Regions from separate parts of the Sinorhizobium numidicum genome, predicted to be linked through region 3. Evidence: riboswitches for the same ligand, from Rfam matches in the RefSeq annotation. Region 3 holds a riboswitch; each other region holds the start of a gene.
What was found. A riboswitch is a leader RNA that binds a small molecule or an ion and turns the genes downstream of it on or off. The one in region 3 is predicted to bind cobalamin.
Positions count from the first base shown of each region.

Region 1: it holds a riboswitch for cobalamin, as region 3 does, so the genes downstream of both, PYH37_RS15410 (aromatic ring-hydroxylating oxygenase subunit alpha) here and cobU (bifunctional adenosylcobinamide kinase/adenosylcobinamide-phosphate guanylyltransferase) in region 3, are expected to answer to the same signal.
Region 2: it holds a riboswitch for cobalamin, as region 3 does, so the genes downstream of both, bluB (5,6-dimethylbenzimidazole synthase) here and cobU (bifunctional adenosylcobinamide kinase/adenosylcobinamide-phosphate guanylyltransferase) in region 3, are expected to answer to the same signal.

Region 1 covers NZ_CP120368.1:904,079-914,112, forward strand. Annotated here, with positions in the region: gene PYH37_RS15395 (FAD-binding oxidoreductase) at 1-1,218, opposite strand, end outside; gene PYH37_RS15400 (L-threonylcarbamoyladenylate synthase) at 1,261-2,238, opposite strand; gene PYH37_RS15405 (DUF6656 family protein) at 2,317-2,916, opposite strand; cobalamin riboswitch at 3,216-3,417, shown strand; gene PYH37_RS15410 (aromatic ring-hydroxylating oxygenase subunit alpha) at 3,528-4,772, shown strand; gene PYH37_RS15415 (FAD-binding oxidoreductase) at 4,776-5,870, shown strand; gene PYH37_RS15420 (glycoside hydrolase family 25 protein) at 6,004-7,065, opposite strand; gene PYH37_RS15425 (transporter) at 7,264-8,253, opposite strand; gene PYH37_RS15430 (acyl-CoA dehydrogenase family protein) at 8,550-10,034, shown strand, end outside.
Region 2 covers NZ_CP120368.1:2,068,694-2,078,727, reverse strand. Annotated here, with positions in the region: gene PYH37_RS21140 (TolB family protein) at 1-773, shown strand, start outside; gene PYH37_RS21135 (LacI family DNA-binding transcriptional regulator) at 826-1,848, opposite strand; gene PYH37_RS21130 (phytanoyl-CoA dioxygenase family protein) at 2,163-3,356, shown strand; gene PYH37_RS21125 (SDR family oxidoreductase) at 3,442-4,263, shown strand; cobalamin riboswitch at 4,324-4,535, shown strand; gene bluB (5,6-dimethylbenzimidazole synthase) at 4,580-5,308, shown strand; gene PYH37_RS21115 (DUF2865 domain-containing protein) at 5,366-6,511, opposite strand; gene PYH37_RS21110 (acyl-homoserine-lactone synthase) at 6,677-7,321, opposite strand; gene PYH37_RS21105 (LuxR C-terminal-related transcriptional regulator) at 7,476-8,213, opposite strand; gene PYH37_RS21100 (NADP-dependent malic enzyme) at 8,388-10,034, opposite strand, start outside.
Region 3 covers NZ_CP120368.1:2,197,690-2,207,723, forward strand. Annotated here, with positions in the region: gene cobN (cobaltochelatase subunit CobN) at 1-3,837, opposite strand, end outside; gene cobW (cobalamin biosynthesis protein CobW) at 3,849-4,913, opposite strand; gene cobU (bifunctional adenosylcobinamide kinase/adenosylcobinamide-phosphate guanylyltransferase) at 4,917-5,444, opposite strand; cobalamin riboswitch at 5,576-5,979, opposite strand; gene PYH37_RS21735 (FecR family protein) at 6,255-7,193, shown strand; gene PYH37_RS21740 (CHASE2 domain-containing protein) at 7,516-9,699, opposite strand; gene PYH37_RS21745 (alpha/beta fold hydrolase) at 9,887-10,034, opposite strand, start outside.

The DNA of each region.
Region 1 (10,034 bases), 1.3 Mb from region 3:
GGCCTGCTTGTCTGCGCCGACCGGCTGCGAGATGTTGTAGTGGATGTTGCCGTCGCCCACATGACCGAAGGCGCAGATGCGTGCGCCGGGTATGGCCGTCATGACTGCGGCATCCGCCTCGGCCATGAAAGCGGGAATGCTCGATACCGGAACCGATACGTCATGCTTGATCGAGCCGCCTTCGGGCTTCTGTGCCGGCGACATGCTCTCGCGCATATGCCACAGCGCCTTGCATTTGGCTTCGCTCGTTGCGATGACGGCGTTTTCTATGAGGCCATCGTCGGCCGCCGCCTCGAGCAGGTTCTGGATTATCCGCTCCGCACTCTCAGCGGACTCCGAGGTCGAGACATCGATCAGAACGTACCAGGGATGCGACGTTTCCATCGGATCGTGAACCCCGGGAATGTGCCGGGTCGTGAATTCTATGCCGAGCCTCGGCATCAGCTCGAAGCCGGTCAGGGCAGGACCGCAGAGGCTTGAGGCGCGCTCGAAAAGGGCGAGCGCATCTTCGACGCTCTTGAGGCCCGCAAATGCGACCTGATGGCCGAGCGGCTTCGGAAACAGCTTTAGCACGGCTCCGGTTATGACCCCGAGGGTTCCCTCGGCGCCGATGAAGAGGTCACGGAGATCGTAGCCGGTATTGTCCTTCTTCAGCCGTCGCAACCCGTCCCAGATCTCCCCCGTCGGAAGCACGACTTCCAGCCCGAGGCAAAGCTGTCGCATGTTGCCGTAGGCAAGTACGGCGGTGCCGCCTGCATTGGTCGAGAGATTGCCGCCGATCCGTGCCGATCCTTCCGAACCGAGCGAAAGGGGGAATAGTCGGCCATTGTCGTCCGCGGCTTTCTGGATGTCGGCGAGGATGCAACCGGCATCGGCGACGATGACATTGCCGACTGGATCGATATCACGGATGCGGTTCAGCCGCTCGAGCGAGAGGACGACGTCGGCTTTTCCTTCACGCGGGATCTGCCCGGCCACATGCCCGGTATTACCGCCCTGCGGAACGATTGCCGTGCGGGTCCGGCTGGCGAGCTGCAGGATGCGCGAAACTTCAGCGACCGCACCGGGCCGCAATACGAGAGGCGTCGTGCCGCGATAGAGCCCGCGCGACTCGACGAGATAAGGCGCCGTCTCTGACGGACCGGTGAGGGCATTGCCGGGGCCGACGATCTCGGTGAAGGAGGTGATCAGTTCGGGAGAAGGAATAATGGTCGTCATGGCCTCTGCCTTGGATCAGGATGATTTATTCGTTGGAGCGCCTCATCCCGCTCTAGGGGCAGCCGCCCGTTGCAGGCGATCGACAATCGCTTCGCCAAGTCCCTCGGCCGGGATCGGGCCGAAGGCGATGGTCGCAGCGCCGCTTGCATCCGCCTTTTTCATATAATCGAAGAGGTTGGCGGCCGCCTCCCGAAGATTGCCCGCCGGGCTGAGCTCGAGCACGATCGCCGCCTCGCTTTCGCCGGGAAGCGGCTTTCCGCCGAAACGGATCAGCGCTTCTCCCTGTCGGACGTCTTCGGCATTCAGCCGTACGGCGGCGCCCGGCGCGTAATGCGAAGCGAGCATGCCCGGCGCTTCGATCGCCGCGCCGGCGGTTTCCGAACGCTCGACCGTAAGGCCGGTAAGTGCCTCGACCTCCGCCACGTCGAGCCCGCCTGGCCGCAGCAGCCGGAGCTTCCGATCATCGAGCTTGATGATCGTCGACTCAAGGCCGATCTGCGCGGGGCCTGCATCGAGAATAAGCTTGAGCTTGGATCCGAGATCCGCTTCCACATGGGCCGCACTAGTCGGGCTGATCTTGCCGGACGTATTCGCGCTCGGCGCCGCGAGCGGTCGTCCGAAACGGGCGATCACCTGCCGCGAAAAGCCATCCGGCATGCGGATGCCGAGCGTATCGAGACCGGCGGACGCGAGCGCATGGACGGTACTCTCCGGCCGCTGCCGCAGGATCAAGGTAAGAGGGCCGGGCCAGAAGACTTCCGCCAGGCGCCGCGAAATCGGATCGAATTCGACGTGCTTCTCGGCCATCGCAATGTCCGAAACATGGCAGATCAAAGGATTGAAGCGCGGCCGCCCTTTCATCTCGTAAATGTGGCTGATCGCGTCGGCATTGGTGGCATCGGCAGCAAGGCCATAGACCGTTTCCGTCGGGATCGCGACCGGTTCGCCTTCGGAAAGTATGGCGCAGGCTCTCTCGATCGCCCGATCCGGCTCGATGCGCGTGTCGATGATTTCGGCCATGGCGTTTCCATTCCTTTCCGACGCTTCCTTAAAGGAGGTGTCGCGAAAACAGAACGATTTTCTGCGTGCGAGGGCTGGTCAGAGGTTGCGGATGATTTTGCGCAGCGCCTCGTCTGCGGCGCCGAGCATCAGCACGTTCTTGAGCGCTATCATCGGATCCTGTGTGCGGAAGATCAGTCCGTTGCCGCGAACGTAGCGATTGACGACCATGTGCCGATCATAGGCGTCGGGTTCGATGGCGACGGCGAAATACATGCGCGAATAGCCCGGCTGTATTCGATCGAAGAAATGCGTCTCGTCACCAAGCTCGGAGAAAAAGTTCGCAAAGTAGAAGGCCCAGGTGACCTCTCGCGAGTGGGCCAGATGCGTTCTGGCGCCGGTCACATGGCAGTAACCAAGGTGAGGACTGTTGGCGAGCGTCCGGTGAAAGATCATCTTTGGAAAGCGGATCGAAGCATGGAAGCTGTTGATCCGCTTGTGGGTCGTCTCGCCGGCTGCCGTCAGTTTGCGTCCGGTCCGCTCCGCGACTTCGTCATGTGTCAGATAGCGCCGCTGCTCGGCTATCCAGTGGCGGCGCCGATCGATGCGGCCCGTCCTCAGGAACTCGGTATGGATTGCAGCCTTTGGTGCCAGGGCGGGTGCCCTTTCGGCCGCGTCGTAATATCTGAGCTTTGCCATCGACGTTAATGCGCCACCCTGCCGGTGAAACGGTTGATCCGTTAGCGGATGCTAAGTGATCAGGGTTAATGAATGTTTTCCGCCGGGGCGCGCTCGATGCGGGTGTCGCAAAAGGGCGAGCCTCTTTCGCAGCCGAGACTGCGCTGCCGAAAAAATCGCCAATTGCTCAAGTTTTCCGCTATCGCGTTGTTTACAAATGGAAAATATCATTTCTTACATGACGCGCAGATGCCGGAATATCTGTCGTCTTTCTGGAAACGGATGTCGCGAACCGGCAGTTGTCAAGGCTATCCGCCGGCTTAGATACCCACACTCAAGGTGCCGCCTTAGGGAGGGCGGAGAATTGGGAAGCCGGTCAAATCCCGGCGCTGCCCCCGCAACGGTGGTGGAGCAAAAAGCCTCGGCACAAGGCCACTGGACAAATCGGTCCGGGAAGGCGCCGGGCTGGTCCTTCGTGGACTGCTCCAGAGCCCGGAAACCAGCCTTGAAGCGAAATCAACCGTAACTGGTTGCGGCGGGCAGCCGGATCGGAACCACATGGCGCGCCGGCGTCATCGCCGGCGTTTGGTTCCTGTCCTGCCTCTCCGAAACGTGGCGAATGAGGATGGGACATGGACATTCAGAACGACATGCTGCGCAAGCTGAAAAGCCGCCGCAACGGGTACAGCCTCGACCGGGCTTTCTATATCGACCCCGACTATTACCGCCAGGATCTGGAGCATATCTGGTACAAGGATTGGCTCTTCATCGGCCATGATTGCGAAATCCCAAGAGCCGGGAATTATTTTACGGTCCAGGTCGGCGACTATCCGATTGTCGTCGTTCGCGACCGGCAGGGGACCATCCGGGCGCTGCACAACTCCTGTCGCCACCGCGGCTCGCGCGTCTGCGCGCAGCAGAAGGGCTCTTCGGCCAAACTCGTCTGTCCCTATCATCAATGGACCTACGAACTCGACGGCAGGCTGCTTTTCGCGCGGCAGATGCCCGAGGGCTTCGACCCCGCCCAGCACAGCCTGAAGCCGGTGCACTGCGAGACCGTTGGAGGATATATCTTCATCAGCCTCGCCGACCAGCCCATGGATTTTCAGCCCTTCCGCGACATGGCGGCAGGCTATCTCGCGCCGCATCGCCTTGGCGAAACCAAGGTCGCCTACGAGAGCACCATCGTCGAGAAGGGCAACTGGAAGCTCGTCTGGGAGAACAATCGCGAGTGCTACCACTGTGCCGCCAACCATCCGGAGCTCTGCCGGACGTACCCCGAGGCTCCGACGGTCACCGGCGTTCAGGCCTCGATGGACGATCCGGAAATTGCCGCCCATTGGGCGCAATGCGAGGCAGCGGGGCTGCCAAGCGCTTTCAAGATCTCGCCGACCGGCCAGTTCCGCACGACGAGAATGCCGTTGATCAACGACGCCGAGAGCTACACCATGTCGGGTGAGAAGGCCGTCCGTAAGCAGCTTTCCGCCGACGTCAACGCGAGCCGGATCGGCACGCTGCTTCTCTTCCACTACCCGACGACCTGGAACCACGTGCTCGGCGACCACGCGATCACCTTCCGCGTCTTGCCGCTGGGGCCCGAATTGACTGAGGTCACGACCAAATGGCTGGTCAACAAGGATGCGATCGAAGGCGTCGATTACACGATCGAGGAACTCACCCATGTCTGGACGGAAACCAACGATCAGGACCGCCGTATCGTTGAGGAGAATGCCTTCGGCATCCGCTCGCCGGCTTATGAGCCCGGTCCCTATTCGGCCGAGCACGAGGGGGGCGTGATGCAGTTCGTCGAATGGTATTCGAACTTCATGCAGAACCGCCTTCAGGGCGCTGCCGCTCCTCTCTCGCGGGTGGCATGACCCATGGAAATGGCCGCCTCCTTCCGCCATTTCGATGAACTGCATCCCTGGATCGATCGCCAGCACATGCTTGAGTGCACTTCGACGGTTGCCGAGACTGCGGATGTGATGACTTTCACGTTCCGGTCCGACAAACCGGCCTGGTTCCGTTATCTGCCGGGACAGTTCGTGACGCTTGAACTGCCCGTCGGCGAGGAGTCGGTGATGCGCACCTATACTCTATCGTCCTCGCCCTCGCGTCCGCTCTCGGTGGCCGTCACGGTTAAGGCCCAGGCGGACAGCGTCGGTACGCGCTGGATGTTCGACAATCTGAAGCCGGGCATGACGCTGAAAGCGCTCGGGCCGCTCGGCGATTTCAGCTTCGTCCGCCATCCGGGCGAAAAATATCTTTTCGTTTCGGCCGGTTCCGGCATCACCCCGATGATGTCGATGACGCGCTGGATGGGAGATTGCGCACCGGAAACGGATGTTACCTTCATTTCCTGCGCGAGACGGCCGGACGATCTTCTGTTCAAATCCGAGCTTGAAGTTCTCGCCCGTCAGATGCCGCGGCTCAATCTCGGCTTTCTGGTGGAGGGACACGAGGCACGCCACGGTTGGCACGGATTGCGCGGCCGCATCGATGCGACGAAGCTGCCGCTGCTTGCGCCGGATTTCCTGGAGAGAACCGTCTTTTGCTGCGGTCCCGAGCCCTTCATGCGAGGTGTGAGGGAAATGCTGAAGGCGTCGGGTTTCGAGATGGCGCGTTACCATCAGGAAAGCTTCCAGCCGGCGGCCGCACCCGCCGCCGAGGAGCTTGCCGTCCGCGCTGGGCCGGCCGCAGGCGCTCCGGTCGAGGCCGCACGGTTGACTTTCACCATGAGCGGCAAGGAGGTCACAGCCGTTCCGGGCCAGACGATCCTTCAGACGGCGCGCGTCAATGGAGTGAGGATCGGCGCCGCCTGCGAAGGGGGCATCTGCGGCACGTGCCGGGTGAAGAAGATTTCCGGCGATGTCGAGATGACCCACAACGGCGGCATTCTCGATGACGAGATCGAGGAAGGCTATATCCTCGCCTGCTGTTCCCGGCCGGTCAGCGATGTGCAGATCGAAGCTTGATCGAGCTTTAAAAGTCGGAGCGGAACGCGGGCGCTAGAGCATCCCGCTTTCAAGCGGAACCGCTGGAAGCGGGATGCTCTAGAATCTAGAGTGCTAGAGCGTCCTTTGTGCGTTCACTTGAACGCACGGCGCTCTAGCGGCGCTCGGTCTGATAGGGCAAGCGCGCCTCCGCCGCCTTCACGCTGATGGTGCCGGTGACCGTCATGTCGACGCCGGTGCCTGATCCGCTCTCGGCCCCGGCACGGCTGATGAGCAATGGCTGCGCGAAGGAGGCGACGGCGGTGGCGCCCGTCATTTGCGCGGCGCCGGCTTTGGCGGAGGCGACAACCGTCAGGACCGGCGGTTTTTCCGGCAGCAGCGTACCGCTGGCCCAGACAGCCTTCAGTGCTGCGACGGGCATGGCCGCGACGTTCACGTCAATGTCGTTGAGTGTGCCCGGCACGCGGTAGGGGCAGCGTTTCTTGCCGCAATTATGCGCAGACGAGAATTGCCACAGCGCATAGCTGTTCCAGTTGCCCAGCGGAAAAACCTTGCGGATATCGGGTTTATAGCGCGCATACCAGAGCGGAAGGCGCGAAAGCAGCCGATGCTTGAACCGGTTGGCGGCGATGTGCTTCGCCGTTATGTGGTTGGTATAGAGGATCGGATAGCGGCCGGTGCGCGCTTTGATATGGCCGGCGAAGATCGCCGCGTCGTCGAGAGACATGTATTTGTCCGGATCGATACCTTCGATGTCGAGGACCATCATCTCGTCGTCGCGCGGGTCCGCGTAGTCGAGGAAGTGATTGGCCTGATCGACCGGGTTGCCGGGCCGGGCCAAATGATATGCACCCCAGAGCAGGCCGTGAGAACGGGCAATCATTCGGCGGGTCTGGTAGAGTTCCCGGCTGACCGCATATTTGCGCCACATCGTCTTGCAATGGGCGACCGTATCGCCGCCATGGTCGCCGGTGCAGGTGAAGCTTTCCGGCAGGCCGTCGGAGGCTTTTGCGATGAAGCCGGAAATCCGCTTATCCTTCAGCATCGCTTCCCAGTCGATGCTGTTCATCTCGTAAGCGTCGACGATGATCGCGTTCTGGCGCTGCTTCCACGGCTCGACGTCACTCGCGCGTGCGCTCGCCGCCGCGAAGGTCAGGCCCACAAGGGCCGCCAGGCGCAAGATCATCCCCGAAATCGAGAGTCCCCGCTTTTCCATTCTCTGAGATTGCCGACATTAGGGTTAAAAGGTCGTGAATCTCAGCCCCTGTGCTGATCCTGCGCGAGACGGCCGCTTCTGTACATAGACCTGCGGCGGCAAAGTAGCCGTCGAGTTCGGCTCTGGATTGTGATCTCGCCGGCGGTTTTGTCCGTTATGTGCGCGGGCCGGCAGCTTCGCCGCCCGCTCCATCGACTTCTAGAGGATGCCGATACGCTTGAGGATCATCCAGGCAAGTCCCATCGAAAGGGCAATGAACAGCCCTGCATAGAGCGTGCCGCTCCCGCCGGCGAAGGGCAGGGCGCCCGTGTTCATGCCGAAGAAACCGGTCACCAGGGTGGCCGGCAACAGGAACGCCGTCATCAGCGACAGGATGTAGAGATGGCGGTTGGTCTCAGAGGAGATCTTGCTATCGATTTCCTCGTGCAGGAGCCTCGCTCGTTCCTGAAGCGCAAACACATCGCGGTCGACGGCCTCCAGCCGATCGGAAAGCCGCTCGGCCGCGTCGATGAATCCCGGTGGCACCTCGTCATCCTCCGAGGCCGCCGCGCGCCGCAGCAGGGCGAGGGTGGTTCTCAGGTGCCGGTGCAACCGCACCACAGTTCGGCGCAACGGCGCGAGCCCGGGCTGCTGCCTGTGTTCCGCCTCGCCGTAGACGCGGTCCTCGATGACGTTGAGCTCTTCCGTCAGCTCGAGCACCAACGAGATCAATGTGCGTTGGAACTCGATGACGAGCATCTCGAAGAGATCGATCGGCCGGCTGCATCTGGCGTTCTTTTCAACGGCCGCCTTCACCCGGTCGATGCTGCGCAGCGGATGCAGGCGCGTGGTGATGACGAGCCTGTCGCTGACCGCAAAATGCAGCCAGCCGATCGTTTTGGTGACCGTGTCGAAGGTTCGCTCGAAATCGACCACGGTACCGTGCACGACATCTTCCGAAACGGTTATCGCCGCCTGGGTGTCATGGCTGGTGAGCGTCGCGATTGCTGCCTGCGGCAGATTGGCGATACGCTCGATCAGCGCGGGCGTGCGCGCATCGCTGAGCGCCAGATGCATCCAGAGCCAGCCCTCGCTCGCCTGGAGACTATCGACGGACGAATCGGCGGAGATGCGCTGGCATCGGTTTTCGCCGGGAAAAAACCGGTAAGCCCAGACGAGGCCAGGTATCTCGGGGGAAATCAGGTTCATCGGGAGTGCCTTAGACCGCGAGGATTTTGACTTGAATCAACCCAAAATTCCTAGGCCTATCGATTCAAATAAGGAGAGCGGGATCCGCGCGGAAAACCGTTCACACTTTTCCTTAATCCCGCTCGAGCGGCCGTTTGAGACGGCTTCTATTCGTCTTCAATGACAGTTTTGTTACACTCATTTGCTGCAAGCGCTGGCACGCATCTCAGCATTGACGTTTACGTAAAAATCAATAGGCTCGGCACGTGAAGAGTGCGCGTCGTCTACGATGGCCGCGACTGCACGGGAGGAACATTATGTACAAGGCGCCAATTGACGAGATTGCATTCACCCTGAAGCATGTGGCCGGCATGGACGGTGCTCTGACCGCGGGCAGATTCGGCGAACTCGGCGAAGATCTCGTCGATGCGATCCTTTCGGAAGCGGGTCGTTTTGCAACGGAAGAGATAGCGCCTCTCGCCGAGATTGGCGACCGGCAGGGCGCACGCCTGATTGATGGGGCTGTCCAGACGCCCGAGGGCTGGCGCGACCTCTATCGCAATTGGATCGGCGGCGGGTGGAATGGTCTGACGGCACCGGAGGCCTTCGGCGGACAGAACCTGCCGCACATGCTGCATGTCGCCGCGATGGAAATGTGGAACGGCGGCTCGATGGCCTTCGCCCTCGCTCCCACGCTGACCATGGGTGCTATCGAGGCGTTGGAAAAACACGGCTCCGACGCTCTGAAGGCAACTTTTCTCGGGAAGATGGTTTCGGGCGAATGGATGGGGACCATGAATCTGACGGAGCCGAATGCCGGCTCCGACCTAGGCGCGCTCAAGACCCGCGCTGAACGCCGCGCGGACGGCAGCTACCGCATTTTCGGCCAGAAGATCTTCATTACCTGGGGCGAGCACGACTTTACCGATAACATCATCCATTTCGTGCTGGCGCGATTGCCCGATGCGCCACCCGGCACGAAAGGAATTTCGCTATTTCTTGTGCCGAAATTCCTCGTCAACACGGATGGCACGCTCGGTGCCCGCAACGATCTCTTTTGCCACTCGCTTGAGCACAAGCTTGGCATCCATGGATCGCCGACCTGCACCATGATCTACGGCGACGGCAGGTTCGGTGCGGAGAAGGGAGCGATCGGTTATCTCATCGGCGAGGAACATCGCGGGCTCGCCTGCATGTTCACGATGATGAACAATGCCCGGCTTGCCGTGGGGATACAAGGGGTCGCCATCGCCGAAGCCGCTACCCAGAAGGCGATTGCCTACGCCAAGGAGCGTACGCAGGGCAGGGCGCCCGGATGGAGCGGTGAAGGCATGAGCCCGATCATCGAGCATCCGGATATCGCCCGCACATTGCTGACGATGAAGGCGCTGACCCAAGGGTCGCGTGCCATCGCCTACGCCTGCGCACACGCAGTCGACATGGCGCACGCCAGCCGGGGCGACGAAGCCCGTCATTGGCAGGAACGCTCAAGCCTGCTGACCCCGATTGCCAAGTCCTTCGCAACCGATGCCGGCGTCGATGTCGCCTCGATGGGCATTCAGGTGCATGGCGGCATGGGCTTCATCGAGGAAACCGGGGCGGCCCGGTACCTGCGCGACGCGCGAATCGCACCGATCTATGAAGGCACCAACGGTATCCAGGCGATCGATCTCGTCATCCGCAAGTTGCCGCAGTCCGACGGCGCTCATGTGCGCGGTTTCATTGGTGAACTCGGCCAGGTCGCCGCTGCCGTCAGGGCATCGAACAGGCAGGGATTTGGCGAGACGGCATCGCGGCTCGAC
Region 2 (10,034 bases), 130 kb from region 3:
GGCAGACGGAGCGGCTCGTGGAGGCACCGAACTGGTCGCGTGACGGAACGTTCCTGATCATCAACGGCGAGGGCCGCCTTTACCGCCTTCCGATCGACGGCTCCGCTCCGCTGGAAATCGACACCGGTTTTGCCGGTCAATGCAACAACGACCACGGCATTTCCCCGGACGGGCGGACGCTCGTCATCAGCGACAAGACCGAATTCGGCAAGTCGGCGATCTACCTCCTGCCGATCGAGGGCGGTGCGCCGCGTCTTGTGACGCCGAACCTGCCGTCCTACTGGCACGGCTGGTCGCCGGACGGCGGCAGCCTGGCCTATTGCGGGATCCGCGATCAGGTTTTCGACATTTACACGATCTCGGTCGATGGCGGCGAGGAGCGTCGCCTAACCCATGGCGAAGGTCGCAACGACGGGCCGGACTGGGCGCCAGATGGGCAATGGATCTATTTCAACTGCAGCCGCACCGGCCGCATGCAGATCTGGCGGGTCAGGCCTGACGGCAGCGATGTCCAGCGGATCACCGACAGCCCTTATGGCGACTGGTTTCCCCACCCGTCTCCAGACGGCAGGCATCTGCTCGTGCTTTCCTATGACGGCGATGTTTTCGACCATCCCCGCGATCTCGACGTGCGGCTCCGTCTGATGAACCCGGAGGGTGGCGATGCGCGCGTTCTGCTCGAGCTTTTCGGCGGCCAGGGAACGATGAACGTTCCAAACTGGGCGCCATCTGGACGAGCCTTTGCTTTCGTACGCTATTACCCGGAGCAATAAACACCGGCCCGTCGGCAGCAGACCAATATGGCTAATCCGGTCGACGGTGGCGTCAGATGCGCGGCAGATTGTAAGGAGTGATCACTTCGACGGCGGAAAGATGTCGGCCTGTGGGGGCCGCCAGTGCGCCACGACGTTCCATGATGGCGCGAAAGGCCGTGCGAGCGTCCGTCTTCAGATCGTGATGCAGCACGAAGTGGACCTTGCCCCCTTTCAGCAGTTCGAGATTATCCTTGTCGAGGTCATGGGCGACGAAGAGCGTACAGGTGCGCCCCAATTGCCGAAATGCGGCGAGCACCGCGCGGTTGCCCCCGCCGATCGAATAGACGGCGTTGATCTCGGAGTGGCGGATCAAGGCATCCAAGGCGAGGGCGCCGGTTTCTTCGTTCTTGCCATAGCCTTCGCTGATCTCGACGACGGCGATCAACGGATAATGTTCACGCAGCGTGCGGCGAAAGCCGATCTCGCGCTCCTCTTCTCCGCGAAAGCGGCTGCTTGAAATCGTCACCAGCACGGTCGCCGGCTGCCCGGAGAGGCGCTCGCCGATCAGATAGGCGGCGGTTTCGCCCGCCGCACGGTTGTCGGCTCCGGCGTAGGCCGTTCTCGCGGAGTGCGGAAGGTCGGTAACAAGCGTTACGACGGCGATGCCCGCGCTCTCAAGCCTCGCTACGGCGCCGGTCACCTCCGGAACATCCGGCGCCTTCAGCACGACGCCATCGGTTCCGCGCAGGCGGATACGATCGAGCAGTTGAGCGATCTCCTGCGGCCGCATCGTCTCGGCAAAATGAAAGCGGCAGCGGAAGATTGTGGGTACGAAAGTCGCCGCCTCGCCTTCGAGGGCCTGGCGCACTGCATCGGTAAACCGTTCCGGGGCCTCCATCACCACGTCGATCGCAAATTTCCGCCCCTGCACCTCCGTGCCCGCCTGCTGTTTCTCGAGCTCGCGGATCGCCGCCTTGACGCGAGCCGCAGTCTGGTGGCGGACGCCCGGCCGCTCGTTCAGCACGCGATCGACCGTGGCCGTACTCAGCCCTGCCTGGAAGGCGATGTCCTTGACCAGAAACTGATGCGCCACGCCCGCCCCTTGATGGCTTTTTGATGGATTCCTGCTCTATATCAGGAATGGACGGCACGTATAGTCGGTACTTCGTTGTTTCTTAGATCACGATGATTTTAGGTCGGATCGACCTAAAATCATGAACGTGATCGATTCTAGTAAGTTAGCGACGGGATGCGGGCGGAAAACCGCGCACATTTTCCTCATCCCGCGCTACTGCATGTTTCCTTAAATCGGAGCCGATTTAAGGATAAAAACATGCAGCAATTCAAAGTGCTACAGCGACCTTTGTGCGTCTGAAAAGACGCACGGCGCTGTAGGGAGGAGATCCGATGAAGACCGACAATCATCCGAGGCAGCGCGTCGGGCGCGTCTGGCTGACCGAGGATTCCTGCGACATTGAAGCATTCCGCGCCGAAGTCGAGCGCCACACAAATCTCGCGGAGTATCCTCATGCGGTGGATTGTCAAAAGAACATCCTGATCTACGACAGCGCCGGCCTGATTGCCGATTGTGCCACTGGCGAGGGCAGGCGTGCGGTGCTGGCCGAGATCTGCGACCTCCTTGCGGAGGGGCCAGGTGTCGCCGTGTTCAAGCGCGCCTTCGCTGATCTCCGCGTGATCGATGAGGCGAGCCGCATCTTCGACGAGATCATCGAAGAGCAGCGCCGCACAGACAGCGGCGGCGGCGATCATTTTGCCAAGCCCGGCGCTAACGACCGCATCTGGAATTCGTTGGAGAAGCATTGTCTGCACTCGGCAGAGAACTTTGCGGCCTATTACGGCAATCCGATCATCGCGCTCGTCAGCGAGGCCTGGCTTGGACCCAACTACCAGATGACGGCTCAGGTCAACCGCGTCAATCCGGGCGGCGCAGCGCAATCGGCCCATCGCGATTACCACCTCGGCTTTCAGAGTTCGGCGATCATAGAGCGCTATCCCGCGCATGTGCACAAGCTCTCGCCGGTCCTCACTCTGCAGGGGGCGGTCGCCCATTGCGATATGCCGATCGAGAGCGGACCGACGTTGTTCCTGCCTTATAGCCAGACCTATGTGCCCGGCTATCTGGCGCTGAAGCGCGCGGAATTCCGCGACTATTTCGAGCAGCACCATGTGCAGCTGCCACTGGAGAAAGGCGACCTCGTGTTCTTCAATCCGGCGCTTTTCCACGCTGCCGGCACGAACCGCTCGACGGATATCAAGCGCGTGGCGAACCTGCTGCAGGTCTCGTCTGCCTTCGGGCGCGCAATGGAAACGGTCGACCGCGAGCGGATGAGCACCGTGCTCTATCCGGCATTGAAGGCGCTCGCGGCCCGTGGGACGCTTTCGACCGGCGAAATCGCCAACGCCATTGCAGCCTGTGCCGAGGGATATTCGTTCCCGACCAATCTCGATCGCGATCCGCCGATAGGGGGCCTGGCGCCAAAGACGCAAGCGCAACTGATGCATGAGGCGCTTGCGGCCGATTGGAGCAGCGAGGCCTTCGCACAGGCGCTTGCCGAGCAGGCGGTAAAGAAGAGAAGCTGACGGACACGGCCAGATAACGACGGGCCCCGGCGCAGTGGCTGCGGGAGCCGAACCGCTTGGATCAGTTACCAGGGGAGGATTTTTGATGAGCAAAGACTATGGCAGGCTGGATGGCAAGATCGCCATCGTCACCGGCGGCACGCAGGGGCTCGGCGCGACGATCGCGGCACTCTTCGCCGAACGCGGTGCCGCCGGCATCGTCATCTGCGGGCGCAATGCTGCAAAAGGTGAGACGAGAGCGGCTGAAATTGCCGAGGCGACCGGGACCAAGGTGGTCTATGTCCCGGCCGACCTCGAGCGGGTGGAGGACGCCCGCCAGGTGGTTTCGGCCTGCGACAAGGAGTTCGGCCGTGTCGACGCGCTCGTTAACGCTGCCGCAATCACCGATCGCGGGACGATCCTCGACACCACGCCGGAGCTCTTCGACCGCATGTTCGCGGTGAACGTGCGCGCCCCGTTCTTCCTGATGCAGGAAGCGGTGAAGGTGATGCGGCGTGAAAAGACGGAGGGCACCATCGTCAATATCGGCTCGATGTCGGCAAAGGCGGGTCAACCCTTTATCGCCGCCTATTGCGCATCGAAGGGTGCCTTGGAGACCTTGACCAAGAACACCGCCTACGCCTTGCTGCGCAACCGCATCCGGGTCAACGGCCTGAACATCGGCTGGATGGCGTCCGAGGGCGAGGACCGCATCCAGCGCGAGTATCACGGGGCCTCTGTGGACTGGCTCGAGAAGGCGTCGGCAAGCCAGCCATTCGGCAGGCTCGTCGATCCTGCAGAGGTCGCGCGCGCCTGTGCCTATCTCTCCTCGGCGGAATCCGGTCTTATGACCGGTTCGGTGATCTGCTTCGACCAGTCGATCTGGGGCGCCTATGATGCTTCGCCGCATCCGGCAACACCGCTGTGAGCCCTCGGCGGAGGAGTCCGCTCCGGCCTTCCGCTCGTCTTGCCATCCGACGACGAGTGTGACCATATGCGCCCGTCAGGTGCCCGCGAAGGCGGGAGAATCGGGAAGCCGGTGCAAATCCGGTACGTGCCCAACGCTGTGATGGGGACGGTCGCGCCAGAGTAGGTTCTGAGCTTTTTCACAACCTTGCCACTGAATCTTGAAGCGATTTGGGAAGGCGGCGCGATCGGGCGATCCAAAGTCAGAAGACCGGCCTGGCGAGATAGACCGGCCCCGCGCGGACGGCGGGAGGTTGTGCATTGTTGGGGATCGAACGATGCTGCCTGACCCGAAGGGCCGTCTTGCCGCGGCCGATGCTTTCCCGCCGGACGAGCGCGCCGCCGTCTACCGTGCCATCGAAACGCGCCGCGACGTGCGCGACGAATTTCTTCCCGAGCCGTTGCCCGATGCGCTGGTTGCCCGGCTGCTTGCCGCCGCCCATCATGCACCGTCGGTCGGCTTCATGCAGCCCTGGAATTTCGTCCTCGTCCGCGGCAACGAAACGCGGGAAAAGGTCTGGGAGGCATTCCGGCGCGCCAATGAAGAGGCGGCGGAGATGTTTTCAGGCGAGACGCAGGCGAAATATCGTTCGCTGAAGCTCGAAGGCATTCGCAAGGCACCGCTCAGCATTTGCGTCACTTGCGACCGCACGCGCGGCGGCGCGGTGGTGCTGGGGCGCACGCATAACCCGCAGATGGATGTCTATTCGACCGTCTGTGCTGTCCAGAACCTTTGGCTGGCAGCACGTGCCGAAGGCGTAGGCGTCGGCTGGGTCAGCATTTTCCATGAGGCCGAGATCAAAACGATCCTGGGCATACCGGCGCATATCGAGATCGTTGCGTGGCTCTGCCTCGGCTTTGTGGATCGGCTCTATCAACAGCCTGAACTTGCGGTGAAGGGCTGGCGCGAACGCCTGCCGCTGGAGGACTTGGTTTTCGAGGAAGGATGGGGTGTCCGCCAGGGCGGAGGGTCTATGCCCAAAGACGTTTGTAAGGCGAGCAAATAGCCAGTGGTCAACCCGTAAGGGCATTTTCGTCTGCAGGAGATTTAACGAGTGTCGAGGTCAATTCTCCTGCAGCGGTTGATAACCTGGTCCCGTCGGATGCTTGAGATCGATCGCGCTTTCCTCCTTGGGAAGGAAGATCGGACCAACCTGGCGGACGTTGCTTTTTGCCGGATCGTAGCGACGCTCTTCCACCGGCCTTGAGCTCGCCCGTCCGGTGGTGGGCTCTATTTTGCCATCAATGGTGATGACCGAGGGGGAGACGGCCGAAAGCTTGCTTGCGGCTGCGGTATTTCCGCTGCTGGTCTTGGCCGCGATCTTCGGAACTTGGCAACCGCAGGTGCCGGGGGCACCGACGCCACGCGCGCGATAGGCGAAAGCCGTCGAGAGTTCGGTATAAGGCTTCCCGGTCGAGGCGGACACCATCTGGTCGCTCTCCTCGGTGGCGAGCACGTGATAATAGAGCTCGGTCTCGGCACCGGGACACCGTGCCCGGCAAAGCTCGGCGTCGCGGGAGAAGTCGGCCGGAGTAGCGTTCGACGAAATCGGAAAAAAAGCGCCGTCGCAGGTGCGCACGCACATCGTTCTGAAGCTGCCGAGACCGCCTTCATCGATCGACGGAACATCGCGCATTCCGGAGCCGTCGAAGAGCAGCGGATAGTCTTCGCTGTCCGGAGGGAGATCCCGAAGAATGTTGCGGCGGACTTCGGTCCCTTCCTCGGCTGCGCCGGCAAACTGGTCCTGACTCGCGTCCCAATTCTCGCTAGGTCCCCCCGTGCAGTCATTGACTTCCATCGCCGCGAGAATGCGCCGGCGCATATCGTCATTGCCGCCCGAAAGCAGCCCCTGGCGCTGCGCTTTGAGCTCCCGGAGATTGTCCTCCATCCGAGCGATGGTGTCATCGAGCGCGGCACAAGCGCCGTCATTATCGCCGCCGATGACGATGACGCTGCCATTGCTGCATTCCATCCGACGGCGATCATTCTTCGCGCGGCGAAGCTCAATGTTCTGGCGGGAGATTGCGCCGGTGAAATCGCGCAGATTGGCAGTGGTGGTGACTGCCGCCGGAAGATCGGCGAGTCTGGCGGTGAGGCGTTCGCAAACATCCGAGGCCCAGACCTCACCGGCGAGGGCGAACGCCAGCGGCGCGACGGCCGCTGCCACGTGCTTGATACTCCGGGGCGCCATCCTCCGGGATACGGACACTCGTCTCATCCTGCAATCCGGCGGGCCACCCAAGGGGTGCTTGCCGCCGTGAATTCCTGCTCCTCGCCATCATAAGGCGTTGACGCGGTGGCGCAACGGCAAGACGTCGTTTGCGTTAACATGCAATCGTAGGCCCGGGCCGCCGGAACGGCCCAGAGCGTTTTGTCAGGCTGCCCGTGCGGTTTCAAGCGACATGGGGCGTTCGAGCACGGTGCCCTCGATCGCGGCGATTGCCTTCATCGTCTCGAGCAGGCTTCTGGTCACCTCCCACGCGACGGCGACGGCGTAGACGGAACCGATCCGATGCGGCTCGGCGATCCGCTCTCCCGGGCATCCCATCCGCCGGAACATCCGTTCGAGGAAAACGTCGGTGACCGTGACGATGTGGCTGATGCCAGAGGCAAGGCCCAGTTCGCCGACACCGCACATGAGTTCGGCGGCGGCGACCGTCACCTGGTTCGACGATCGGTCCTGCGAAATGTCCGGATCGATGCAGAATCGGCTCGATTCCCAGACCGCGGCACTGCGGATTTCCGGATTGTCGCCGAGCAGGATCGGAAAGGTGTCGTCCAGCATGTTCGGCCCGAGCGTCGGCAGGAGCCGTAGCGAACCACGCAGCTTTCCGGTTTCCGGAGAATAGGACATCACGTAAAGCGGATTGGCCTTGTCGTAATGGTCGATTTCCCACTCGCCGTCGGTTTTCACGTCCCATTTCAGGAAGTCGTGAAACACGCGCTTGCGCAGTCGGAACATTTCGTCGATCGCTTGCGGGTATTGCCCGCGAGCGTTTCCGTTCACTATCCTGATCATCTGTCGCTCCATCGTTATTGCGCGATGGACAGATGCTGTCAGGCTCTTGTGACATATGTAACTGTCGGTAGTGACAGTTTAATCTCGCATTTTTTCCCACTAGATTTGGGGGGCCTTTGCCCAAAATACCGTGCCACCGGCAGGAAGCCACCCGTCAGATCGTGGGGATCAAAGCATGCCGGACGGCTTGCGCGACCGCTTGGGTATTTGAAACGACATTCAGTTTGCGCCGCGCATTGGTCATGAAGAAGCGAACGGTGCGCTCGGAGATGCCGAGGATTGTCGCGATTTCCCAATAACTCTTGCCGGCAGCCGACCACGTCAGAACCTCGGTCTCGCGGCCCGTTAGTCGCATATCCCGCTCATCGATCGCCCCGGCCATTGCCGCATGTTCCAGCATGGAGGCGTGAAACAGATTGGCAGCCAATTGGAAGTCGCGCAGGTGGCAACGGCGATAGGCCGACCACTCCGCCGGCGACATGTTGGCATTGATCGCCAAGAGCGCCATACGGCCGGCAGGCGACGGCAGCGGCAGCGCCACCCCTTCGGTCGAAAGGCCGATTTCCTCAGCCGCCTCGAACAGCGGCTCGCATTCCGGAAAGCGCCGCCGCGCCGTCGCCCATTCCACTGGCCGTACGCCGCCAAGAGCGAGCCGCAGGATCGGATCGATCCGATAGAGAGCTCGCGACAGGTAGATCTCGGCGGCATAGGCGCCGAAGGTATGGTGTAGCCGGCAAACTTTCAGGCCATCGGCAAGAGGCTCGGCCTCGAGATAGAGCAGATGCGCGATGTTGAAGGTGCGGCGCATCAAGGCGAAGAACCGCTCCGGTTCGGCGCAGCCTCCGTATTCCACGATGTCCAGCAGATCGAGGACAGCCTGTTGATTAGTCATGCCGCAACACCGAATCTTGCCCCTATAATAAGCATGGTTTCGGGGGCAAGCTTTGTCTAGTGCTATATTTCGTAAACGCTGCATCCATGCCTTGTTATCAATCTCAGGTTGAATTTTGAGCAAGAAAAAACCGTCGAACCGGCCGTTCGACGGTTTTTGGGAGAGCATCCTGCCTCAAATGGGGTAACTTGCCTCGACGACTGCTAGCGCCGCCATGTTGACGACGCCGCGAGAGGTAACGGACGGCGAAAGGATGTGGGCCGGCAGCGCCGAGCCGAGAAGGATCGGGCCGACATGCAGACTGTCCGTCATCGTCTTGACCACTCCGAGCGTGATATTGGCCGCGTCGAGATTGGGGAAGACCAAGAGGTTGGCTTCGCCGTTCAAGGTGCTATCCGGCATCACGCGCTGCCGCAGAATTTCCGACACCGCCGCGTCGCCGTGCATCTCGCCGTCGACTTCGAGGTCCGGCGCAAGCTCGCGGACGAGCTGGAGAGCGGCGCGCATCTTGAACGCGCTTTCGGAATCGCGCGAGCCGAAGTTCGAATGCGAGACGAGCGCCGCGCGCGGCGTGATGCCGAAGCGGCGAATTTCCCCCGCCGCCATCACGGTCGTCTGGGCAATCTGTTCAGCAGTCGGATTGTAACTCACATAGGTGTCGGTGAAGAAGGTTGCGCCGCGCTGCGAGATCAACAGGCTGAGCGCGGAAAAATCAAGCACGCCGGATCGCTTGCCGATGATCTGCGAGACATCGCGCAGGTGTCTGCTGTAGCGGCCTTCGACGCCGCAGATCAGCGCGTCCGCTTCGCCGCGTTTGACTGCCAGCGCGCCGATCACTGTCGTATTCGTGCGCACGATCGTGCGGGCCGCTTCTGGGATGACGCCGAGGCGGCCCACGAGAGCGAAGTAGTCGTCGACATAGTCGCGGTAGCGCGGATCGCCTTCCGGATTGACGACTTCGAAATCGACATCGGGCCGGATCCTAAGGCCGTACCGGCGAAGGCGGGTCTCGATAATCTGCGGGCGGCCGATCAGAATGGGCTTGGCGGTGCCTTCCTCCAGCAGCACCTGGGCCGCGCGCAGCACCCGTTCATCCTCGCCCTCGGCGAAGATCACACGGCTCTTGGCGGCGTTCTTGGCTGCGGCGAAGACCGGTTTCATGATGAAGCCGGACCGGAAGACGAAGCGGTTGAGCTTGTCGAGATAGGCGTCGAAATCCTGGATCGGGCGCGCGGCGACACCACTTTCGGCAGCGGCTTTGGCGACGGCCGGGGCGATGCGCAGGATTAGCCGCTGATCGAACGGCGAGGGGATGAGGTAGTCCGGTCCGAAGATCGGCGTCTCGCCGGAATAGGCGCGGGCGGCGACGTCCGACGGCTCCTCGCGCGCAAGCCCGGCGATTGCCCGCACGGCGGCCATCTTCATTTCTTCATTGATGGTGCGCGCGCCGCAGTCGAGCGCGCCGCGGAAAATATGCGGGAAGCAGAGGACGTTGTTGACCTGGTTCGGGAAGTCCGACCGTCCGGTGCAGATCATTGCGTCCGGCCGCGCGGCGCGCGCGACTTCCGGCATGATTTCAGGGGTCGGATTGGCGAGCGCCATGATCAGGGGCTTTTCGGCCATCTGGGCGAGCAGTTCCGGCTTGAGGACGCCAGCGGCCGAGAGCCCAAGGAAGACGTCCGCACCGCCGATGCTGTCGGCGAGTACCCGATTATCGCTGTCTTGCGCATAGACGGCCTTCCACTCGTCCATCAGAACTTCGCGTCCCTTGTAGACGAGGCCTTCAATATCGTGGACCCAGATGTTCTCGCGCTTGGCGCC
Region 3 (10,034 bases):
GTGGTAGATCGACGGACGCGTGCCGGTGAGATGCTCGGCGGCAGCGCTCATGCCGCCCTCGAATTGGTAATAGTCGTCGCTGTCGAGGAGATCGTGTTCACGGTTGTCCTGGTTCTGGACGACTGCCTCGATCGAACGAAGGCGCTCCTCGAAGAGGCCGCGCTCAGCCCTGCCGTCCTCGCCGGCGCCGTAGGCATAGCCGCCCCAGGTGAGATAGGCGTCCGCGAGATCGCTGCGTTGTTCCCACCCCTTTTCGTCGATCAGCGCCTGCAAACCGGCGCCATAGGCTCCGGGCTTGGCGCCAAAGACGCGGTAGGATGCGCGGCGTGCAGCCTCTTTCGTCTCGACGCCCATTTCTTCCAACCGCAGCGTCTCCGCACGCATGCGCGCTGCGATCATGTTATCGGCGTCGTCCTCCTCCAGAGCCCCGACGGCGCGGATCGCCTTGTCAAAAAGCGCGATCTGTTCCGGGAAGGCATCGCGGAAAAAGCCGGAAATGCGCAAGGTGACGTCGACGCGCGGCCGCCCGACCACGGCGAGCGGCACGATTTCGTAACCCGTGACGCGGCGCGAGGCCATGTCCCAGACTGGCTTTGCCCCGATCAAGGCCAGCGCCTGGGCAATGTCGTCGCCGCCGGTGCGCATGTTGGACGTACCCCAGGCGGTTAGCCCGAAGGATGACGGCCATTCGCCATGGTCCTGCAGATAGCGGCGGATAAGCAGTTCGGCGGACTTTTTACCGAGCTCATAGGCTGCCGGCGTCGGCACGGCGCGGCTGTCGACGGAGTAGAAATTGCGCCCCGTCGGCAGCACGTCCGGACGGCCGCGCGTCGGCGCACCGGAGGGGCCGGGCGCGACGAAGCGGCCGTCGAGCCCGGTCCGCAGCCCTCTGATTTCGGCTTCGCCAGACCCCACGATGGCGGGCTTCAGGCGAGCTTCGATTTGATCAAGCACGGCACGGGTCGCAGACCAGCCAACCGGGCAGGCGATTTCACCGGAGACGAACTTCGCAGCGAGGAGCTCGATGCGCTCAACGGTGTCGCCGGCCGTGCGCCAGGGGGCATCCGAGAGGGTCGCGAGAAGATCGGGCTTCGAGCCCGTCCAGGGTGCGGAGAGGAGGCAATCGAGGGGGTCGAAGGGTTGCGACTGAGGGGACATACCCCCCTCTGCCCTGCCGGGCACCTCCCCCGCAAGGGGGGAGATTGGCGTGCGGCCACCGCCTCTTCCCCAAGTGCCGTCGGAAATGACTGCACCCTTGTCGGAAATGACCGCACCGTCAACCGTCGGCGAAATCTCGGCCTCGACGGCGTTGGGGGGGCGAGAGCTCGCATCCCTCATCTCCCCCCTTGCGGGGGAGATGTCCGGCAGGGCAGAGAGGGGTACATGGCCAAGAGCACCCAACCCCGCATCCACCGCGATCGCCCGCTGCAGGCTCTGGTCGCCGCCTTCGCCCAGACCGCGCGGCACACGAGCGAGCGCAACGGTGAGGTCTGTCAGCAGCCGCCCCTCAGGCGCCACGCCAAAGATGTGCAAGCCATCGCGGATCTGCATCTCCTTCAGATCGCAAAGATAGGCGTCGAGCTTTTCCAGCGCCTTGTTCTCACTGTCGCCCTTCTCGATGCCCGCATCCTGGTCGAGACCGATATCGCGGACGAGGTCGAGAATCTGCCGGCTGAGCAGCCGCAGGCGCCGCGGATCGCCGCCCGCGGCCTCGTAATATTCATCGACCAGAGCTTCCAAATCCTTCAGCGGACCGTAGGATTCGGCCCGCGTCAAAGGCGGCGTGAGATGGTCGATGATCACCGCGCTCGTGCGGCGCTTCGCCTGCGTGCCCTCGCCCGGATCGTTGACGATGAAGGGGTAGAGATGCGGCATCGGCCCGAAGACTGCCTCGGGATAGCAAAGCTCGGAAAGCGCCAGCGCCTTGCCGGGCAGCCATTCAAGGTTGCCGTGCTTTCCCATGTGGATGATGGCGTCGGCGCAATAGACCTGGCGTAGATAGGCATAGAAGGCGAGATAGCCGTGCGGCGGCACGAGGTCCGGCGCGTGATAGGTTTCCTTGGGATCGATATTGTAGCCGCGCGCCGGCTGAATGCCGACGATCACCTCACCGAGGCGGGCGAGCGGCAGCGCGAAGACACCATCCAAGAAGAAGGGATCGGCTTGCGGCATACCCCAGCGCTCGGTCACTTCCTGCTGAATCTTTTTCGGAAGAGAGTCGAGGAACTCCTTGTATTGATTTAGCGAAATTGTTTCACGGGTTTCGCGGTCGCGGCTCGCCGCATTGGTCGGCCCCGCCATCAGGAAGCGCATCAGCGCATCTCCGTCCTCCGGCACATCACCGACGACATAGCCCTCCGCCGCCATCGCCTTCAGCACCTCGATGGTGCCAGCCGGCGTGTCGAGACCGACACCGTTGCCGAGCCGCCCGTCGCGGTTCGGGTAATTGGCCATGATGATCGCGACGCGGCGCGCTTTGGGCTTCGCCCGGCGCAGTCTTGCCCAATTGGCGGCAAGCCGGGCGGCAAAGCGGACACGGTCCGCCAGCGGCTCATGGCCGACGATATTGGCCTCGACGGCCGCGTCATAGGTAGATGCGGCCTTGAAGGAAACGGCGCGGGAAAGGATGCGGCCATCCACCTCCGGCAGTGCGACATTCATGCCGAGGTCGCGCGCCATCAGCCCCTGCGGCGAGGCCTCCCAGGCGTCGCGCGAAGAGCCGGAAAAGATCACCTGCAGCACCGGCGCGCCAGTCGATTCCAGCACCGTCGGCTGACGATCGGCGCCGGGTGCGGAAACGGCAAACCCGGTTGCGTTCATGACGACGTCCGGCGCGGCTTGCGCGAAGATAGCCTGAAGCGTGCCGATGGAGATCTGGTCCTTGAGGCTCGACACGAACACCGGCAGCGCCCGCATGCCTTCGGCCGCAAGCGCCTCGATCAGCGCCTCGACGGGTTTGATTTCACCGCTTTGGACAAGGGCGCGGTAGAAGCAGATGGCGATGGTTGGGGGTGCGAGAGCATCAGATTGGCCATCCCCCTCTGCCCTGCCGGGCCTCTCCCCCACAAGGGGGGAGATCGCCGCGCGGCCGCCGCTCGTTCCCTGATTTCCGTTGGAAATGACAGAGCCATCAGCTTCTGAGGGGCTTGCCTGCAATTCGACTGCCGTTAAGGAGCGAGCACTTGCCTCCGTGTTCTCCCCCCGTGTGGGGGAGATGCCCGGCAGGGCCGAGGGGGGTATTTTCTCACCGCCGCTCGCAAGGCGCATCCACGCGCCGATATCAATCACGCCCCGCCCCGGCCACCATATCCCGGCCTTCAGCAGCGGCCGCGCCGGCTCGGGCTTTTCGCCGCCGGTAATCAGTGCCTCGGCATAGTCGAGAAACAGGCCCGCATTGTCGGCGCCGCCTTCGGTGAAATAGGCCCAGAGGCGTTGACGGTCCTCCGGCGGTACCGTGGAAAAGGGGGCAAGCCCGGGATCCGGCTTGTCGTCGCCGGGCAGAACCGCGATCTGGAATTTGTTGGTGACGGCCGCCGCATGCAACGCCTCGAGCACGTAACGGAAATAGCTGGCGCCGCCGAGCGGACGTACGACGATCAGCTTGGCATGGCGCGCCGTCCGCTCGACATAAGTGTCGACCGACATCGGATGCATGAGGCTCATCAAGCTGGCGATGCGCAGACTTCTCGCCCCCGGCCGCTGCCGATGGGCGGCGGCAATCGAGGCAAGCTCCGTATCGGCGGCCGACAGGAACAGGATGTCAGCCGGGCTTTGCCCGAGATCGATTGCCTCGTTTCCGTCGGCGATCGTTCCTTTCTGGGCGAGAAGCAGATGCATCTTCTATCCGATCAGACGAGCGCCGAAATCGCGGCGCGCACGGCTGTCTCGTTCATGTCATGCAGGCCGATGACGACGAGGCGTGTGCCGCGCATCTCTCCGGAGGTCCAAGCACGGTCGAAATATTGGTCGATGCGGCTGCCAACTGCCTGGATCAGCAGGCGCATCGGTTTGCCTGGCACCTCGGCGAAGCCCTTGAGGCGTAGTACGTCGTGCTCGGCGATGATGCCCTTCAGCTGGTCGATGAAGACAGCCGGCTCGGCGATCGGGCCAAGCTCGACGACGAAGCTGTCGAACTCGTCGTGATCGTGCTCCTCGCCTGCCTCGTGCTCCATCTCGTGATGCGATTTGCGGTTGGCGATCTCGCCTTCCGTGCCGACCCCAAGGCCGAGCAGGATGGCCGCCGCCACCTCGCCGTTCCTCGCCTCGATCATCGTCGGCTTCCGGCTGATGCGGGACGCGACCTCCTCGCGCACGGACTGAAGGCCAGACGCGTCGATGAGATCCGTCTTGTTGAGAACGATGAGATCGGCCGCGGTGAGCTGGTCTTCGAAGAGCTCCTCGAGCGGACTTTCATGGTCGAGGTTCTCGTCATTGACGCGCAGCGCATCGACCCTGTCGTGGTCGTCGGCAAAGCGCCCGGCGGCGACGGCGGCGCTGTCGACGACCGTCACGACGCCGTCGACGGTCACTTCGCTGCGGATATCCGGCCAGTTGAAGGCGGCGACCAGTGGCTGCGGCAGAGCGAGGCCAGAGGTCTCGATGACAATATGATCCGGACGGTTCTCGCGCTCCAGCAGCTTTGTCATGGTCGGGATGAAGTCATCGGCAACGGTGCAGCAGATGCAGCCATTGGTAAGTTCGATGATGTCTTCCTCCGAGCAGGCCTCCGCGCCGCACCCCTTCAGCACGTCGCCATCGACGCCGAGATCGCCGAATTCGTTGATGATCAGCGCGATGCGCTTGCCATCGGCATTCTGCAGCAGATTGCGGATCATCGTCGTCTTGCCGGCACCGAGGAACCCGGTGATGACGGTTGCCGGAATCTTGCCCTGGTGGGGCTTGGCGAGTGTCATGGATCAACCCTTCATTTTCAGCGGCAATCCGGCCGCGACAAAGTAAACTTCGGCGGATTTCTCCGCCACAATCTGGTGGAGCCGGCCGGCGTGGTCGCGAAAGTCCCGCGCCATGCGGTTCTCCGGCACGATGCCGAGGCCGACCTCATTGGAAACGAGAATGAGCCGCGCCCGAGCGTCGGAGAGAAAGGCGGCGAGCGCCGCGAATTCGGCCGCCATGTCCCGCTCTTCCATCATCAGGTTCGTGACCCAGAGCGTCAGACAATCGATGAGGATCGCGCGCGCCGGATCGTCGATGTGGCGGAGCGCCCCGACGAGATCGAGCGGCTCCTCATGCGTCGTCCAGCCCTTGCCCTGCCGCGCGGCCTGATGACGGCCGATGCGCTCGCGCATCTCGTCATCGAAGGCGCGGCCGGTCGCGACGTAATGCATCGGCAGCCCGGAGGCCTCGACGAGCTTTTCCGCAAAGGAGGACTTGCCGGAGCGGGCGCCGCCGAGCACGAGAACCGGTCCGGTATTGGGAATGATCATGGCCCGGCTTCAGTCCGACGAACTCAAACCGCAATAGCAAGGGGGAACGGGCGCGTGCAAAGAGCGCCCGGAGAAGAACTGATAAGCCACGACAACCTCCGTGCTGGCATTGGGGACGGATCCCCTCGGGCGGAATGCCCTGACGGATGGCAGGTCTCCTGGCTCACGGCGTCACGGGCTGAGGCATTACGGGCGCAAGAATCGCTCACCAATGCCAGGCCGAACGGGTCCGCCTCACCTTCCCGGCGCTTGTCTAGCATCATGAAAGGCGGACGATTCGTAGAAGAAGAGGCGTCCAGCCCGGCTGACCATGATGCCACGCCAGTGGCTTTTCCGGCACGTCACCCATCCCGCGTGAAACTGCCCCATGCAGTTCATCGAAGGAAGAATGGCGTGGCCGATGGCGAACCCTGACCGTTCTACAGTCGCGGGGTCGGCTGCGATAAGGGTGCCCGGTGTGGGTCCGCCCCGTCGCATTCCCATTTACTCCCCCGCTCCGCTCCGGCGCAGGGGAACCATCCATTGAGCGTTAATTATGAAGCGGGACGGGCAAAGTCAATCGATGGCGTGCGACACACCGCGAGCGAATTGCGGCAAAGCGGCTTAAAGAGCGGCCTGAGCCACAACCTGCGGCATTGGCGCGCCATGTCCTCGCCCAAACGGATGAGAAGACAGCCATCGCTGCCGCATGGTAAGACTGAGCGCTTGGAGCGCGACGCCCATATACTGCCGCATCCCGCTCCAACTGAAGAATCGATCATGTTCATGATCCTGGATGGCTTTCGCCAGAGGATCATCGAGGAGGGTGCGATGTCGTATTTACGTCGTACCGCAATCGCTACGCTATGCGTCGCGCTTTACGGTTTCATACCGACACAGGCCGCCGAAAGGGTCGGCGAGGCGATCCGGATCAAGACCGAAGTTACCGGCGCGAGCGGACCGCTGGCGGTCAAGTCCCCGGTTCACCGGGATGAACGGATTCGCACGTCGAAATCCGGGCTCGGGCAATTCGTGTTTCGCGACGGCACCAAGCTCGCGGTCGGGTGGGGCTCTTCCATTGTTATCGACAAGTTCGTCTTCGACGATTCCAGATCGTTGCAGAAGCTTACGGTCATGGCCGCGAAGGGCACCTTTCGCTGGATCAGCGGAAACTCGAAACACACGGCTTATGAGATCCTGACGCCCGCCGGAACGATTGGCGTGCGAGGAACCGTGTTCGACTTTTACGTCGGCGGCGATGGTACGACAGCGGTCGTGCTGCTGAGCGGAGCGGCCCAGTTCTGCGGGCCTGGCGGCTGCCAGCAACTGACGCGACGCTGCGATTGCGTGGTCGCCAAGCCCAATGGCAGCCTGACCGATACTCGCCGGGTCAATAGAGGTGTTCTCAGGACGCTCGGCAATCAGAATGCCCTGCCCTTTCTCTCCGGCAGTCAAAAGCTTTCGGGCGGGTTCGGAAACATCGGCGGCAGCTGTGGTCTTGCGGCGGCATTGGAAGTCAAGCCCCCACCAGCTCCTCCTTCGCGTGTCCGCGAAATCAGCCCCACGCCGGAGAAGCCGCCGAAGCCGGACAAGCCCCATAAGCCCGACAAGCCGGACCGACCGGATAGGCCAGATAGGCCAGACAGGCCAGATAAGCCAGATAGGCCAGATAAGCCGGATAGGCCGGACAAGCCCGGGGACAAGCCGCACGATGATGGGAAGCGAGCTGACGACAACGAGGATCGGCCGCACGACGACAGCAGGGGCTAGAGCCTTTCATGGCTGAATGGAAACATTCTGCCGGAGCAGATTTTCGTCAGGCAGAGGCGATTGCCGAGTGCCGTGCACAGACGTACGGCCGAGGCGATCGCCTCGGATCCTGGCGGAAAGATGCCCGGCCCTTCGGGTTGCCTGAAGCGGGCGGCCTGTTTGCTCGGCTGGCTTGGCCGTATGCTTTGGCTACGCCACGCGCCAGCCGAGCAAACATTCCACTCCGCTTAAGCCAACAGAATTGTTTCCATTCAGCCATGAAAGGCTCTCGTGCCCTGCTGCTCTCGATGACACCGCAGTGAGGCTTTTGCCTGCGGTGCGGTCACTTCGCGGACGTGCCGGCCTTCCGCTCAGGCTCGTCGGCAAAATGGTCGGCCCTGCGGGAAATCCGGCGGTAGAAGTCCGGCAACCCTGCCGCCAGTCCAACCGTCAGCCCAGCCGCCTTCAGCTTTGCCGCGCTCACGATCTGGCGGCTTCTCGGCGAGCGCGAACGCAATGCGTCGGTCAGTTGCCCGTGTATGTGCCGCAGCTCGACAAATTCGGCGGAGGTTGCGAGACGCTCGTCGCCGACGACCGCGAAGAGCCTGGTTAGCGTACTCTTGCCCTTGAGGCCCAGCGCCCCGGCGTCGAGCAACGCGCAATCAGCAAGCAATTTTGCCGTGCTCTCCGAAACGAGGACGTCGAAGCCCACGTCCTTGCACGCGGACTCGATCCGTGCAGCGACGTTGACCGCGTCGCCGACGGCCGAATAGTTGAAATGCGTCTCGGCGCCCATGTTGCCGACGCAGGCAAGTCCCGTATGGATGCCAATGCCGATCCCTACCCTGTGCGCACTTCCGAAACCGAAGGCATCGCTGTCGTTGAGCCGGGCAAGCGTCTCGCGCATCGCCAACGCCGCGCGGACAGCCTTGCCGGCGTGGTCTGCGACATCGATTGGGGCATTCCAGAACGCCATGATCGAATCGCCGATGAACTTGTCGAGCGTGCCCTCGTTCGCAATCACGTGGCGGCTCAACGCATCGAGTAGCGTGTTCAGGAAACCGACAACCTCGGTTGGCGCCAGACGCTCGCTGATGGCGGTGAAATTGCGGACATCGACGAACATGATCGTCAGCTCGCGATCGTCGCCCCCCAGGCGCAGGGCGTCATGCGTATGCTCGATGCGATAGAGCAGCGATGGCGACAGATACTGGCCGAAGGCTCTCCGGACCACGCGGCGCTCCCGGTCGGTCACGAGAAAGCGAAACGCCGTCGCGGCGAAATGCGTGATCGATCCGGCGACGATCGGAGCCAGCGGATCGAGGAGAAGCCCCGCGTAGAGAAAGGCCAGCCAGGAGGCGACAAGGGCCATCGCGGTGATCAGCAAGCCGCAGGCGAGCGCGACGGCGGGGCTGACGAAGGTAGTCAGCGTCACGAGCAGACTTCCCGCCACAGCAATCGACAGAATTTCGAGGCCGTTGGCCCAGTCGGGCCGGGAAAGAAAGCGGCCGGACAATATCTGCTCGACCGTTTGCGCATGCAGCGAAACGCCGGGAACATTATGCCCGAGCGCTGTCGTGCGGATGTCCTGCAGCCCGGCAGCCGATGTTCCGACGAAAACGATGCTGCCGTCGATCGCGGCCCTCGTGTCGGGAGACGCTTCCCCGGCCGCGAGCACTTCCGCGGCAGAGACATACCCTTCCGCCTTGTCAGGGCTGACGTAGAGCCAGAGTTCGCCGGCCGCCGTCACCGGAATGACGAAATCTCCGACCTTCACCAGGGTTATGGTATCAGGCACGTCCGTGGCACCGGCCAGCAGATAAGTGGAGGCGCCCTGCGCAACGCGCAGCGCTTCAAGCGCAAGGTTTGGATAAAGCTGCTCGCCATCGCTAAGGAGGAGCGGCACGGCGCGTACGATCGCCGACCGGCTGCCGGGATTGAGGCTGATATGTCCGATGCCGGCGGCATTCGCCTCGAGTTGCGGCCGCAAGGGCGTCGCGGCCGTCAGGCGGGGCGGCGCGTCGAAGGGGCTCTCGCCGGTGAAGGCGAAGCCGGCCTTCACCGGCGGACGGTAGTTTCCCTCATTGGAAAGGCCGAAGCCGAGTACGACCGGCTTTCCTTCAATCGAGCGGGCGAAAATCTCGTCATTGTCCGGCAACCGATCGATCAGCGAAGGCTCAATTCCGCCGACGTCGCGTACGACGGTGCGCGGCGACAGGCGATCGGGTTCGGCGAAGAGAATGTCGAAGGCGATGACGGCCGCCCCCATCTCGGACAACCGGTCGACCAGGGCTGCTATTCGGTCTCTCGGCCATGGCCATTGCCCGAGTTGTTTGAGAGAGGCTTCATCGATGTCGACGACACGTACGGGAAGGTTCTCGAAGGCCCGTGGCGCCAGGCGCTGGTATTCGTCAAAGGTCACGTCGCGGGCAAGCTTCAGCAATTGCGGGTCGCTCGCCCGCAGCATCGTGAGCGCCGCTACGATCGCCAGGCCGATGAAGACGCCAACTTGCTGCGCGCGTGTCATGACCGCCGTATCTGACCTCTGTGCCGAATGCCGGCATCGGGTATCGTTCCGAGGGGAAATAGTCCCGTCCGCCACAGCGGCGTGCGTTCTTCATGGGCGCCAAAGCCGCTGCGGTTAAGCCATGCTGCATCGTTCGCAACAGCTATGCAATCCTGAACGTCATCACCCGCCAACCGCGGCAGATGTGTCATTTCTTCCCGGGGAGCACCCTGTCGAGGAAGTCGCACATCACTTCGTTGAATAGCTCAGGTCGCTGCAGGGGCGCGAAATGGCTTACTCCGGCAAGCAGGATCAGTTCCGCTCCGGGAATACTCCCCGCAAGATAATTGGCATGT